Regions from separate parts of the Peribacillus muralis genome, predicted to be linked through region 2. Evidence: riboswitches for the same ligand, from Rfam matches in the RefSeq annotation. Region 2 holds a riboswitch; each other region holds the start of a gene.

Region 1 (4,174 bases), 2.2 Mb from region 2:
CATTTGCTGCAATGCGGTCGGCCCCGACTATAATGGCATCGATTTCCTTTTGGTGTATCGTATGGGCCGCCATGTTATCAGAGATCAAGGTGACGTCAACCCCTGCTTGCATCAGTTCCCAAGCGGTCAATCGCGCACCCTGCAGAACAGGTCTGGTTTCACAGGCATACACTTTCAGCGGGAAATTCCGTTCTTTAGCAAGGTGGAACGGAGCCAGGGCTGTTCCATAGCGGGCAGTGGCAATTCCACCGGCGTTGCAATGCGTTAATACGGAATCCCCTTTTTCGAATAGCGATAAGCCATGCTCCCCGATTTTCCTGCACATTTCTTCGTCTTCCGCAAAGATGGCCTTAGCCTCGAAAACAAGTGCTTCCTTGGCAGCTGATATGCTCTGGGCCTCCTGCAAAATATTCTTCATTCTCTTCAATGCCCAAAAAAGATTGACGGCAGTGGGCCTTGAAGAGGCGAGCCTCTCGATATGTTCCGTTACATTTTTTTTGAAATCGGCTAAATCCGTTGCAGCTTCCTGCTTGGCACCAAGTGCCACCCCGAATGCAGCGGTCAGTCCAATCGCTGGAGCGCCGCGTACCTTCAATGTCAGGATGCTGTCATAAACATCCTCGACTGAATGAAGATGAATAAACTCAGTGATGGCAGGAAGGGCTTGTTGATTCAATAATGTGATATGGGTATTTTCCCATTGTACCGAATATGGTAATGGTGCTAACGTCGTCACGTGCAGGTCTCCTTTTAGATGGGTGAATAAGAAGTCAGCGTTTGTTGCTTTACCAAATCAATGACCGCTGGAACATCTAATTCTTCCCGTTTTTTTATTAACAAAGCACCGAGGTTCAATGTCGCCGTTTTGGCTGCGATTTTCGTTTCTTTATCTTCCATGACATTTAAATCAGCGACATGAGAGAGGCCGATGGTTCTTCTAATCAGTTCACAGCCGGCAAAACCGAATGCATCCCGCTTGAATTTAGTCAGTAAATAGGGGAGATAGCCAGTCACATGGCGGAACGGACTTTTATTCTGGGTGTTCCAAAGTTCCGTATATGTTTTTTCGAATGACCGCCAAAATTGATCGAGATGTGTAAAAATTTCTTCTTTTCCCGCTACATTTCGAGTGACCGCCTGAAAGAGGAGGTTGGCGGTGTATTGACCAAGATCAAAACCGACTGGTCCATAAAAAGCGAATTCAGGATCGATTACTTTTGTTTCGGTTTCACTTGCAAAGATGCTTCCTGTATGTAAATCTCCATGGAGCAAGGCTTCCTGTTCGGTTTCAAAGCTTTGTTTCAGTTTAGCCACTTCCAGTATCACTTCTTGATCATCCCAAATCGTTTTGGCGGCATCCGTCAATTCCACCTCGAAATCACCAGGCAGCTCTTCGAAAAAAGGATCGGTGAAAATAAAGACTTCCGTAATTTTGCAGAGCTCCGGATTCGTGAAGTGCCGTGCCACTTCTTTCTTTGCGGAGGGCTCCAAATGATAATCGGAAGTGTAAAAGGACGTCTTCGCAACATACTCCCCAATATGCTGCGAAAGCAATGGAAACGGATCGCCATCAATAAAACCGCTTCTGACAATTTTTAGGTGTGATAAGTCTTCCATGACCGTGATGGCTAGCTGTTCATCCGAATAATAGACTTGCGGTACGAATTCGGGGCAATAGCTTCGGAAATGGATAAGGGCATTCGCTTCAATGGCAGCCCTTTTCAATGTCAGCGGCCAGCTTTCGCCAAGCACCTTGGCATAAGGGACCGCTTGCTTGATGATTATCCCTTTATTCGTGGCCGTGTCTGTTATATGGAACACATAATTCAAGTTACCATCACCAATTTCTTTACAGCTTAAATTGGCATCGGCATCTACAAGCCCCAATTTTTTTGCAAGGATAATGGCCGTTACGCTTGTCAATCTTTTGAAATTCGAATGGTTTTGAGTCATTTCTTTCCCCTCCATTAAAAATAAGAATAAAAAAGCCTCTTTCATATAGAAAGAGGCAGAAGTATTAGCTTCGGACCTCTCATCTCCCAGAAAAGTGTTTTCTGGTGGAATTGGCACCGTGCTCTGCGGATTTTGCAATCCGGCGGTGTATCCGCCCCATTTCACAATGGTATTACAGTCGGTTGCTGGGCTTCATAGGGCCTTAATCCCTCAGCCTGCTCTTGATAAGAGTTTATATGTTTTCTGAAATTTTAATCTTCGGGAAAATGATATCAATCTTTTAAATAGTTTGTCAATGGCAAATTAATAATAATCAGGACGGCGATCTTCGAATACCGGTATTTTGCTGCGAGCGCTCGATACTTCGGTGAAGTCCAAGGTGCCTGTCAACAGTTCGCTTTCCTCACCGGCCTCACTTACGATACGGCCCCAAGGGTCAATGATCATGGAGTGACCGGCAAATACATTGTTGACATCCGATCCTGAACGGTTAACGGCTACAACATAGGCCTGGTTTTCGATGGCACGGCTGATCAATAAGCTCCTCCAGTGATCAAGTCTAGGCTTCGGCCATTCTGCGGTAACGAACAGAACTTCTGCCCCGCGAGCGGAATGGGCACGCTGCCACTCCGGAAAGCGAATGTCATAACAAATGAAACCAGCACATATTTTGTCATCAAGTGTAAATAAACCATCATTCTCGCCTGGCTGCAGGAAATGATGTTCATCCATTAACTGAAATAAGTGAAGCTTATCATATTCTTTAACGAGGTTTCCGTTTTTATCGATGATGATCATCGTGTTATATATGCCTTTGTGCGTTTTTTTGGCGATGGACCCGCCAACGATATGGATTTGGTGCTTTCGCGCCATATTTTTTATAAATCCGATCGTCTTTTCGGCTTCTACATCACCAATCTCATTCAATCTGGTCAAGTCATAGCCCGTAGTCCATAGCTCTGGTAAAATTACGATATCGGCCGCTGCGTTTACGGCCTTCTCCACCCATTGTTCAGCATGCTGATAATTGATATCCGGTTGTCCGAAGGCAATATCCATCTGGATACAAGCTATTTTCCATTTCATCAATAAAAACCTCCATAAGTAAAAAATGCTTTACAAGACTATGATAAACATATATCATTTGTGACTAGAATTTCAAGAAATTTCAGAGAAGGTGAATAAATGTTGCAATTCGAAAAATCGAAGCAGCTTCAGGAACTCCCCAAGCAGTTTTTTGCTTCATTGGTCGCAAAGGTCAATGCGATTACTGCGCAAGGGCATGACGTGATTAACCTGGGTCAAGGGAATCCCGATCAACCGACGCCTGAGCATATCGTGAAAAGGTTACAAACAGCAGCTGAAAAAACGATCAACCATAAATATTCGCCGTTCAGGGGACATCAATATTTAAAAGATGCTGCAGCTTCCTTTTATGAACGGGAATATGGCGTCAAGCTCGATCCAAAAAGTGAAATAGCCATTCTTTTTGGCGGTAAGGCAGGACTTGTCGAATTGCCGCAGTGTTTATTGAATCCAGGAGATACGATACTCGTACCAGATCCCGGCTATCCTGATTATCTTTCCGGTGTCGTTTTGGCTCAGGCGCAAATGGAACGCATGCCGTTGAAGGAGGAAAATGCTTTTCTACCGAATTACGAAGCTATACATAAAGATGTGCTCGATAAAGCCAAAATGATGTTCTTGAACTATCCGAATAATCCTACAGGTGCATCCGCAACCGGAGAATTTTTTAGCGAAACCGTATCCTATGCTAAAGAGCATTCAATTTGTGTGGTCCATGATTTTGCGTATGGGGCAATAGGTTACACTGGAAGAAAACCGATTAGCTTTCTCCAGGCAGAGGGAGCGAAGGATGTCGGGATAGAAATATATACACTCTCGAAAACTTACAATATGGCAGGATGGAGGGTCGGCTTTGCTGTAGGCAACAAAAGTGTCATTGAAGCTCTTGAACTGCTGCAGGACCATTTATATGTGAGCCTTTTTCCGGCGATACAGGAGGCTGCAGCAACCGCCTTGCTTGATTCGCAAGAGTGTGTAGAGGAATTGGTGAAGGTGTATGAGGGGCGCAGGAATGTTTTCATCGAGGGGTTACGGGACATTGGCTGGGAGGTTAAAGCTCCGGATGCTTCTTTTTTTGCCTGGCTTAAAATACCAACGGGATTCACCTCCGAGAGCTTTGCCGATCATTTATTAA
Region 2 (4,174 bases):
GACCTGGCGTCAAAAGTCGTGAAGGAAGCCGTAGAGTTTCAACCGGATTACCCGAATGTCACGGAAATCGCACGCGCCTTTTTTGAAGAACAAAAGGATTGGAACAGTGCTGTCGTTCTAGCTTCGGACGAAAGTATCCGTACACAATCGATGAGCTGGTTCGATGTACTGAAAACATATATCCAGCAGGGTGTCGCTCAATCTGTTGCCCCGGATTATTTTTCAACGGTACTAGGTTCGCTATATGCGCTCGACCAGGATCGTTTCGAAAAGATGACGGTTGTCCTTTGGAAAAATTATAAATATACCGACTTCTATTTCGAATGGCTAAAAGTGATCAATAACTTGATAGATACGATTGAATTAAGCCAAGGAGATGTCTGGGAAGAGCTTACAGCCCTATACCGAGATGCTTATGCAGGGCTGTTGGAAGGAACGCATTTGATCAAGGATCTGAGTCCTGTCGTGCCAAGACTGCTGGAAAACTGGTTGAAAATCGCAGATGGGGAGCTTTCGTTGTTTGCAGCAGCCTCCGCGTTGTCCTGGAATGAAATTTTCCCTGATACGATTAATGCGCTAGTCATTCAGGACGCAGAAAGCCTGTTGGCGAAGTCCCCTAAATTGGGTGGCGGGCTCGAAGCGGGTGAAAGACTGTTCCATTCGATTATCCAATGGGCTGAAGAGAACGATTTAAAGGTTGGCAACAAGCTGAAGTGGATGGTCGAGGGGCTTAATGATACCGGCAACTTCAATCTCCTGCTTGTGGGGAGTGCAGGCAATGGCAAGACATCCTTCATCCAGTCCATTGTCGGCGAAAGTATAGCCGCCGAAGATCATTCTTCCTTGGTCAGTGTTAAAGACGGGGATGATTTGGAAATCCTCGAAATCACCGACACGGAGCGCAAGGCTGTTTTGGAACTAACGGATTTGGATGAAACTCGCCGTCAGCGCGGGACGATTGTCGATGTTACTCTTATTAGTGATTATCTGAAGAATAATCGCTTGCGCCTCTTGGATACACCAGGATTCAATGGGGAAAAAAGCGTGGAATCGGATTTCCAGGGCTACTTGCATGGCAGTGATGGCCTATTGTTCGTCCTTGATGCCCGTGCCCCTTTCACAGGCAGTGAGCGGGATCTGTTATTGGAGATTCAAAAACTGGCTCCAAAGCTGCCGATCCATTTCTTATTGAATAAGATGGATACGATCTACAGCGATCAAGTGGCAGTGCGGATGGAAGACGAAACGTGGGATAAGGTGAATGCATATTTCCCGCATGCGAAAGTATTTGCTTTCTCCAAGCTATATGATAGCAAGCAGCAGTTGAAGGACCTTTCAGCATTCCTTCAAACGAATTACCATGATGGTAATTGGATGGAGAGAAGATCTGAAAAAATTCTTGCCTTCATTCGCAAAACATTATCTTACCTGTTAGAAAAACGAGCGGCCAACGAGCGGAAATGCGAGCATTCCATATCTTGGAATGAACAGATGGAGGTCAAGCTTAATGGTGCCGTCAACCAGCTGGGAGATTTGGAAAAAGAAAAAAGTGAAAATATCATCAGGGCATACCGTTTGCTCAAGGATGAAGTGAAAAATCAGCTTTCTTCTAAAATTCCCGAATTACTGAGGGACTGTTCCAAATCGTTAACGGAAAGCAGTGATTTCAGTCAGGTTCATATTGAGTTAAATCAGGAAATGAATGATCGGATCCAAGCCCTCATATCTGATAAAATCATGCCTCAATATTACCGTTCGCTGCAAGATTGGATTGCCAGTTCCCAAATGGAATTCACACAAAGCCAACAGTTTATGGATGAGATGAGTTCGGGGTTCAATGAATTGTACAAAGAAGAACGGATCATGCTTGCCGGGGACTTCAGGGTACTGGATGACTGGCGCCGTGATGCGGATCGGATGACTAGCAGCATCCGCATTGAAAACGTCAATATTTTATTGCGCAGGACACCATCGCAGCTGCTGCTTAAAGGCGCAGGAAAACTATTTGGGGCGATTCCGCAAAATAAAGCCAATATGTACAACCGTTATAAGAAATACTTGGAAGGCGAAGATTATCAGGATGTAGCGGAGATGATCACGGAACGCTTCCTGACCCAATTCGGCCTGTTTGAAAAATCCTTGGATCGGGACATCTCACTTTTCTATCGCAGTTCATTTGCCTTACTGCAAAAAACGATAGAGCAAACGCAGACTGAAATTAAAGACTACCAGGCAGCATTGGAGCATATGAAGGAAAATCCGGAAGTGTACCGTGACCCTATCACGCTGTTCGAAGTGAAATTGCGCCAGCTGGAGAAGCTTGAAAAAATCGAGAAAAAGCGTCTAGCTCAACTGCAAAGAAAATAAATAGTCACGACGAACATTTTAAATATTCAAAAATCTATTGACTTTACGACTATATCCCTATAAAGTGGTAATTACGAAAAACGTAACACATTATATTCTCTTATCAAGAGTGGCGGAGGGACTGGCCCTAAGATGCCCAGCAACCGTTCCATTAGGAATTGGTGCTAAATCCTGCAAAACAGAAATGTTTTGACAGATAAGAGAGGGACAAGTCCGCAAACAGCTGATTAAACCTCTCTATTACTAGAGAGGTTTTTATTTTAGGATTTACACCAACTTAACGGATAAGAATAATAAAATGACATGGAGGAAACAGGATGAGAAAGACCATTAAAGCTACATTCATTACAGCTATCGCTTCTGCTTTGCTTTTAACAGGTTGCTCTTCAGGACAGAGTTCAACAGAGACGAAGAAAGAAGAAAAGGTATCGTTTGAAAATGTTCCGGAAAGATTTGCCGATGGGCAGGGAGCGAAGATCAAAGTAATCCGTAAAATTGGCGGGGATGATCATACGGCCCAGTATCTGGCCGGAGCGAAGGAAGAAGGAGAATCCCTGGGGTTTCAAGTGGATACATATACAGCAAATGGTGATACGGCTAAATTCCATGATGCCATAGCCCAGGCTATGCAACAAGATTATGACGGCTATATCATCTCCCATGGTGATGATGCAGCAACAGTCAATGACGTTCAAAAGCTGGTGGATGCAGGAAAAAGCGTGGTCACCTTCGATTCGATAAACGACCTGTCCAAGATAGAAGGTGTGACATTAACTTCACAGGACGATGAAGCGTTGGCAGCACTTGCTTTGGATAAATTGATAGAAGAGCAGAAGGGTAAAGCGGCAATCGCTTATCTGTGGGTGGATGGTTTTCCCCCGATGGTAAGAAGAAATGCCGTCTATCAGAAAAAATTGAAAGAGAATCCTGGTATAAAAGAAGTCGAAAGGTTCGGGGTGGCATCTGCTGATACATCTGTTCAGACACAGAATGCAGTCGCCGCAATGCTGAACAAATATCCTAAAGGTGAATTGGATGCCATTTTTGCAACGTGGGATGCTTTTGCTATCGGAGCGGCACGGGCGATAAAAGAAGCTGGCCGTGAAGAGGTGAAGATATACGGAATTGACGTATCGAACGCAGATCTTCAGGAAATCCACTCTGCTGATAGCTCGTGGGCTTACACGGCAGCAGTCGATCCGAAGTTGATCGGTGCAGTGAATATGAGGATATTGGCAAAAAAATTAGCTGGAGAGGATACGCCGCAAACATATGATTTAAAGGCTTCACTTATTTCACAAAAGCAAATCCAGGCTTCAAAAGAAGCGGTAAACATGACAAACCTATCTGGGATTGTTAATGGCTGGGGCGAATCAAGCGAATTTGAAGAAGATTGGATGAAAGTCTTGAAAGCTCACTATAAAAAATAAAAAGAGGCACTCTCTTTCCTAGGAAGGGGGGTGTCTGTTCAGGTAGGGGGTATGAACATGGGCACACGAGTGGATATGAAGGGCATTTCGATTGAATTTCCCGGAGTGAAGGCTCTTAGTGATGTTGATTTTTCAGTACGGACAGGGACGGCTCATGCATTGGTCGGCGCAAACGGGGCAGGAAAATCCACGTTAATGAAAGTTTTATCTGGGGCACATGTTCATTATTCAGGTGACATTTATCTGGATGGGATAAAGCGGCAAATCCGTTCGCCAAAGGAGGCTCAGGGACATGGCATTCAGATCGTTTATCAGGAGGTGGATACGTCACTCATCCCATACTTAACCGTTGGTGAAAATGTAATGCTGAATGAAAT
Region 3 (4,174 bases), 1.1 Mb from region 2:
GAGTCGTCATGCCCTGCCCAGGAAGGTCGCCCATGACGACATGGTATCCGGCTGAAAGCCACATTTGTGTAACCCATTTATAACGGCCGTGATGTTCCATTGCCCCATGAATGATGACAATGACGCCTTTGGCGTCCCCATCTGTCTCCCATTTCCACATTCGAAATCCCCCTTTCACTTTTCACTTGTTGTATACGATCCATGATAGTTAAAATATATATATAAATTATAACCATATTCGCGTTTTTCGACAAAAAAGAAAACTAACAAGTTGTACCTTCGTATTATAAATAGCCAACGGTATTTGCATACGGTATATTAAAATAATACATAAAAACATTCACTTCGGAAAGGAAATGATTGAAAATGATTATTTATCCGTTCAAGGGCAAGGAACCGGAAATTGCCGAAAGTGCTTATATTGCGGAGAATGCAGTCGTGACAGGCGATGTGAAAATTGGTGACCAATCATCCATCTGGTTCAATTCCGTCATCCGCGGTGATGTAGCCCCAACCATCATAGGAAAAAAAGTAAGTATCCAAGATAATAGCGTCCTTCACCAAAGCCCCAATAATCCATTGATCATTGAAGATGAAGTGACCATTGGCCATCAGGTCATTTTACATAGCTGCAAAATCCGTAAAGGTGCCCTGATCGGCATGGGATCGATCATACTTGACGCAGCCGAAATCGGCGAAGGGGCTTTCATCGGTGCCGGCAGTCTCGTTCCCCAGGGCAAGGTCATCCCGCCCAATATGCTCGCCTTCGGACGTCCAGCCAAAGTGATTCGGGAAATCAATGAGGAAGACCGTCAAGACATGGAACGAATCGTACGCGAATATGCCGAAAAAGGACAATACTACAAAAGCGCAGACCGCATAAAATAAATTAGGTTAACCGCGGCATTTCAAGTCTTGAACCAAACCGAAGCCTCTTTTTAGCTCGAAATATACCACTCAGCGGGTTTATTGAATTATTCCCTCTGCAGGCAAAATTAATCCTACAAAAAAGGTGCGCCGCAATTAGCGGCGCACCTTTTCCATATGGATCATGCTTGTGCTTTTAGTGTTTCTGCTTTATCTGTACGTTCCCATGGAAGATCGACATCGGTACGGCCAAAGTGTCCGTATGCAGCTGTCTGTTTGTAGATTGGGCGACGAAGATCAAGCATTTTGATGATGCCTGCCGGGCGAAGGTCGAAGTTAGCGCGAACCAGGTCAACAAGGACGTCTTCGCTAACTGTGCCGGTTCCGAATGTATCAACCGAGATCGATACAGGCTCTGCCACACCGATTGCATATGCCAATTGGACTTCGGCTTTGTCAGCCAGGCCGGCTGCCACGATGTTTTTGGCAACGTAACGAGCAGCGTATGCCGCAGAACGGTCAACTTTCGTAGCATCCTTACCAGAGAATGCACCGCCGCCGTGACGAGCGTATCCGCCGTACGTATCAACGATGATTTTACGGCCAGTAAGACCTGCATCCCCTTGAGGTCCGCCGATTACGAAACGGCCAGTCGGGTTGATGAAGTATTTAGTTTCGGCATCGATCAATTCAGCAGGAACGACCGCTTTGATCACATGCTCTTTTAAATCGGCTTGAATTTGCTCAAGCGTGACCTCTGCATCATGCTGTGTCGAGATGACGATTGTATCTACACGTACAGGACGGTTATTTTCATCATACTCCACAGTTACCTGTGTTTTACCATCTGGGCGAAGGTAAGCAAGTGTTTCATCTTTACGAACTTGAGTCAAGCGGAATGAAAGCTTGTGTGCCAATGAGATCGGAAGCGGCATAAGCTCTTCTGTTTCATTACAAGCAAATCCGAACATAAGACCTTGGTCCCCTGCACCGATTGCATCGATTTCTTCTTCTGACATGCTACCTTCACGTGCTTCCAAAGCTTTATCGACGCCAGCTGCGATATCGGCAGACTGCTCATCGATCGAGCTCAATACAGCACACGTTTCAGCATCAAAGCCGTATTTCGCGCGAGTATAGCCAATTCCTGCAATCGTATCACGAACGATACGCGGAATATCCACGTAAGCGGATGTTGTAATTTCACCAGCAACAAGCACAAGACCTGTCGTAACACTTGTTTCACACGCAACACGCGCATTTGCATCCTTAGCAAGGATAGCATCTAAAATGGAATCTGAAATCTGATCACAAATCTTGTCCGGATGGCCCTCTGTAACAGATTCAGAAGTAAATAGACGTTTCTTTGACATCATATTTCCTCCTTGGAAGTTAGTATGTGGTAGGCATTAGCCTGATTTTTTTTACGGAACTCGTTTCCCTTATTAGCTTCAACTATAGACACAGAATTACTTAAAAAACACAAAAACCTTCCCTGGAAAATGAGGAAAGGTTTAACATTCTGTCTTCTATCCTTTCACTCTTATCGTTCAAGGGTTTTTTACCTTGCTCAGGTTAGCACCATCACCACTTTTCCTTGAAGAACATCGCTTTATTTTCGGCGATTACTCTTGGAGTCAAGTTCAATATGGCAGGTTGCTGGGTTTCAAAGGGCCTGTCCCTCCACCAACTCGGGATAAGAGAATCCGTACAATTTAAGATATTATCGTATTGGGTCGGAATTTGTCAATGTTTTTCTATCAAGAACATTTATCATCCGAGGCCAACATGGATACAATAAACTCCGATTCCCCGTCATGGAAGGGATTCCGGATGCCTAACGATCAAAACACCATTTTTAACCAATGATGAAAAAGCTTAATCACTTCCTATTAAAATAAAGGAGAGCGACTTACATTAAAGCATATGCAGGAATCTTCACATGGTTCCTGCCCACTTAAAATGAGGAATTCAACCAATTGAAAATTATCACAAATCAGACGGAATAGTATAGACTATTTAAATAAATGTGTTATACTAATTGTAATATAAAACTTAAACAAAGGAAGGTACCTCATATATGAATTCTGTAGACGTTTCTAATGAGTTACACCAATTATTAACAGGACACAACGTGCAAACTCAGCTTTCGGTTCCCAAATTGGTCGAAAAGGTATTAAGCAGGAATGAAGGCGTTTTAACATCAACTGGCGCAGTCAAGGCCGAAACAGGCAAATACACGGGTCGTTCACCTAAAGATAAATATATCGTCGAGGAAGCATCCGTTAAAGATAAAGTCGATTGGGGCCCAGTGAACCAGCCAATTTCCGAAGATGTGTTCAATAAGCTATATAATAAAGTAATTGACTACTTAAAAGCAAAAGAAGAGATTTTCGTTTTCAAAGGTTTCGCTGGTGCAGAAGAATCATCACGCCTTCCTATCCGTGTCGTTAATGAATATGCTTGGCATAATCTTTTCGCCCATACTTTATTCATCCGTCCGAACGAAGAGGAGCTGAGAGGCCACGAAGCAGAATTCACGATCCTTTCAGCACCCAACTTCAAAGCTGATCCTGCAGTGGACGGAACGAAATCCGAAACGTTCATCATCGTTTCGTTTGAACGCCGTACCATCCTGATCGGCGGAACGGAATATGCAGGTGAAATGAAAAAATCGATCTTCTCGATCATGAACTACTTACTTCCAGAGGCTGGAATCCTTCCTATGCATTGCTCTGCTAACGTAGGACGTGAAGGGGACGTCGCTTTATTCTTCGGACTGTCCGGTACAGGCAAAACCACTTTATCTGCTGACACGAATCGCAAACTGATCGGTGATGATGAGCATGGCTGGGCTTCTAACGGTGTTTTCAACATTGAGGGCGGCTGTTATGCGAAAACGATCAACCTATCACGCGAAAAAGAACCACAAATCTTCGATGCCATCCGTTTTGGAGCCGTCCTGGAAAATGTAGTTGTCGATCCGGATACTCGCGAAGCGGATTATGATGATAGTTCATTGACTGAAAATACCCGTGCTGCATACCAAATGCAAGCGATCGATAACATCGTGAACCCAAGTATTGCCGGGCACCCAAATACGATCATTTTCCTGACTGCTGATGCTTCAGGCGTACTGCCTCCAATCAGCAAGCTGTCCAAGGAACAAGCCATGTTCCATTTCCTAAGTGGATACACGAGCAAGTTAGCTGGAACGGAAAGAGGCGTAACTTCACCAGAAGCGACATTCTCCACTTGCTTCGGTTCACCATTCTTACCGTTACCTGCTACACGCTATGCTGAAATG

Evidence for each region. A riboswitch is a leader RNA that binds a small molecule or an ion and turns the genes downstream of it on or off. The one in region 2 is predicted to bind S-adenosylmethionine.
Region 1: another riboswitch for S-adenosylmethionine. It lies ahead of mtnK (S-methyl-5-thioribose kinase); the one in region 2 lies ahead of ABE28_RS02280 (sugar ABC transporter substrate-binding protein).
Region 3: another riboswitch for S-adenosylmethionine. It lies ahead of metK (methionine adenosyltransferase); the one in region 2 lies ahead of ABE28_RS02280 (sugar ABC transporter substrate-binding protein).

What each region holds. Positions count from the first base shown of each region.
Region 1 is NZ_CP017080.1:2,718,202-2,722,375, reverse strand. Features, by position in the region: gene mtnA (S-methyl-5-thioribose-1-phosphate isomerase) at 1-736, opposite strand, end outside; gene mtnK (S-methyl-5-thioribose kinase) at 751-1,953, opposite strand; SAM riboswitch class I at 2,030-2,184, opposite strand; gene ABE28_RS13155 (carbon-nitrogen family hydrolase) at 2,257-3,039, opposite strand; gene ABE28_RS13150 (pyridoxal phosphate-dependent aminotransferase) at 3,139-4,174, shown strand, end outside.
Region 2 is NZ_CP017080.1:472,882-477,055, forward strand. Features, by position in the region: gene ABE28_RS02275 (GTPase domain-containing protein) at 1-2,367, shown strand, start outside; SAM riboswitch class I at 2,465-2,570, shown strand; gene ABE28_RS02280 (sugar ABC transporter substrate-binding protein) at 2,685-3,797, shown strand; gene ABE28_RS02285 (sugar ABC transporter ATP-binding protein) at 3,855-4,174, shown strand, end outside.
Region 3 is NZ_CP017080.1:4,264,672-4,268,845, forward strand. Features, by position in the region: gene ABE28_RS20645 (alpha/beta hydrolase) at 1-160, opposite strand, end outside; gene ABE28_RS20650 (gamma carbonic anhydrase) at 370-888, shown strand; gene metK (methionine adenosyltransferase) at 1,050-2,243, opposite strand; SAM riboswitch class I at 2,408-2,570, opposite strand; gene pckA (phosphoenolpyruvate carboxykinase (ATP)) at 2,948-4,174, shown strand, end outside.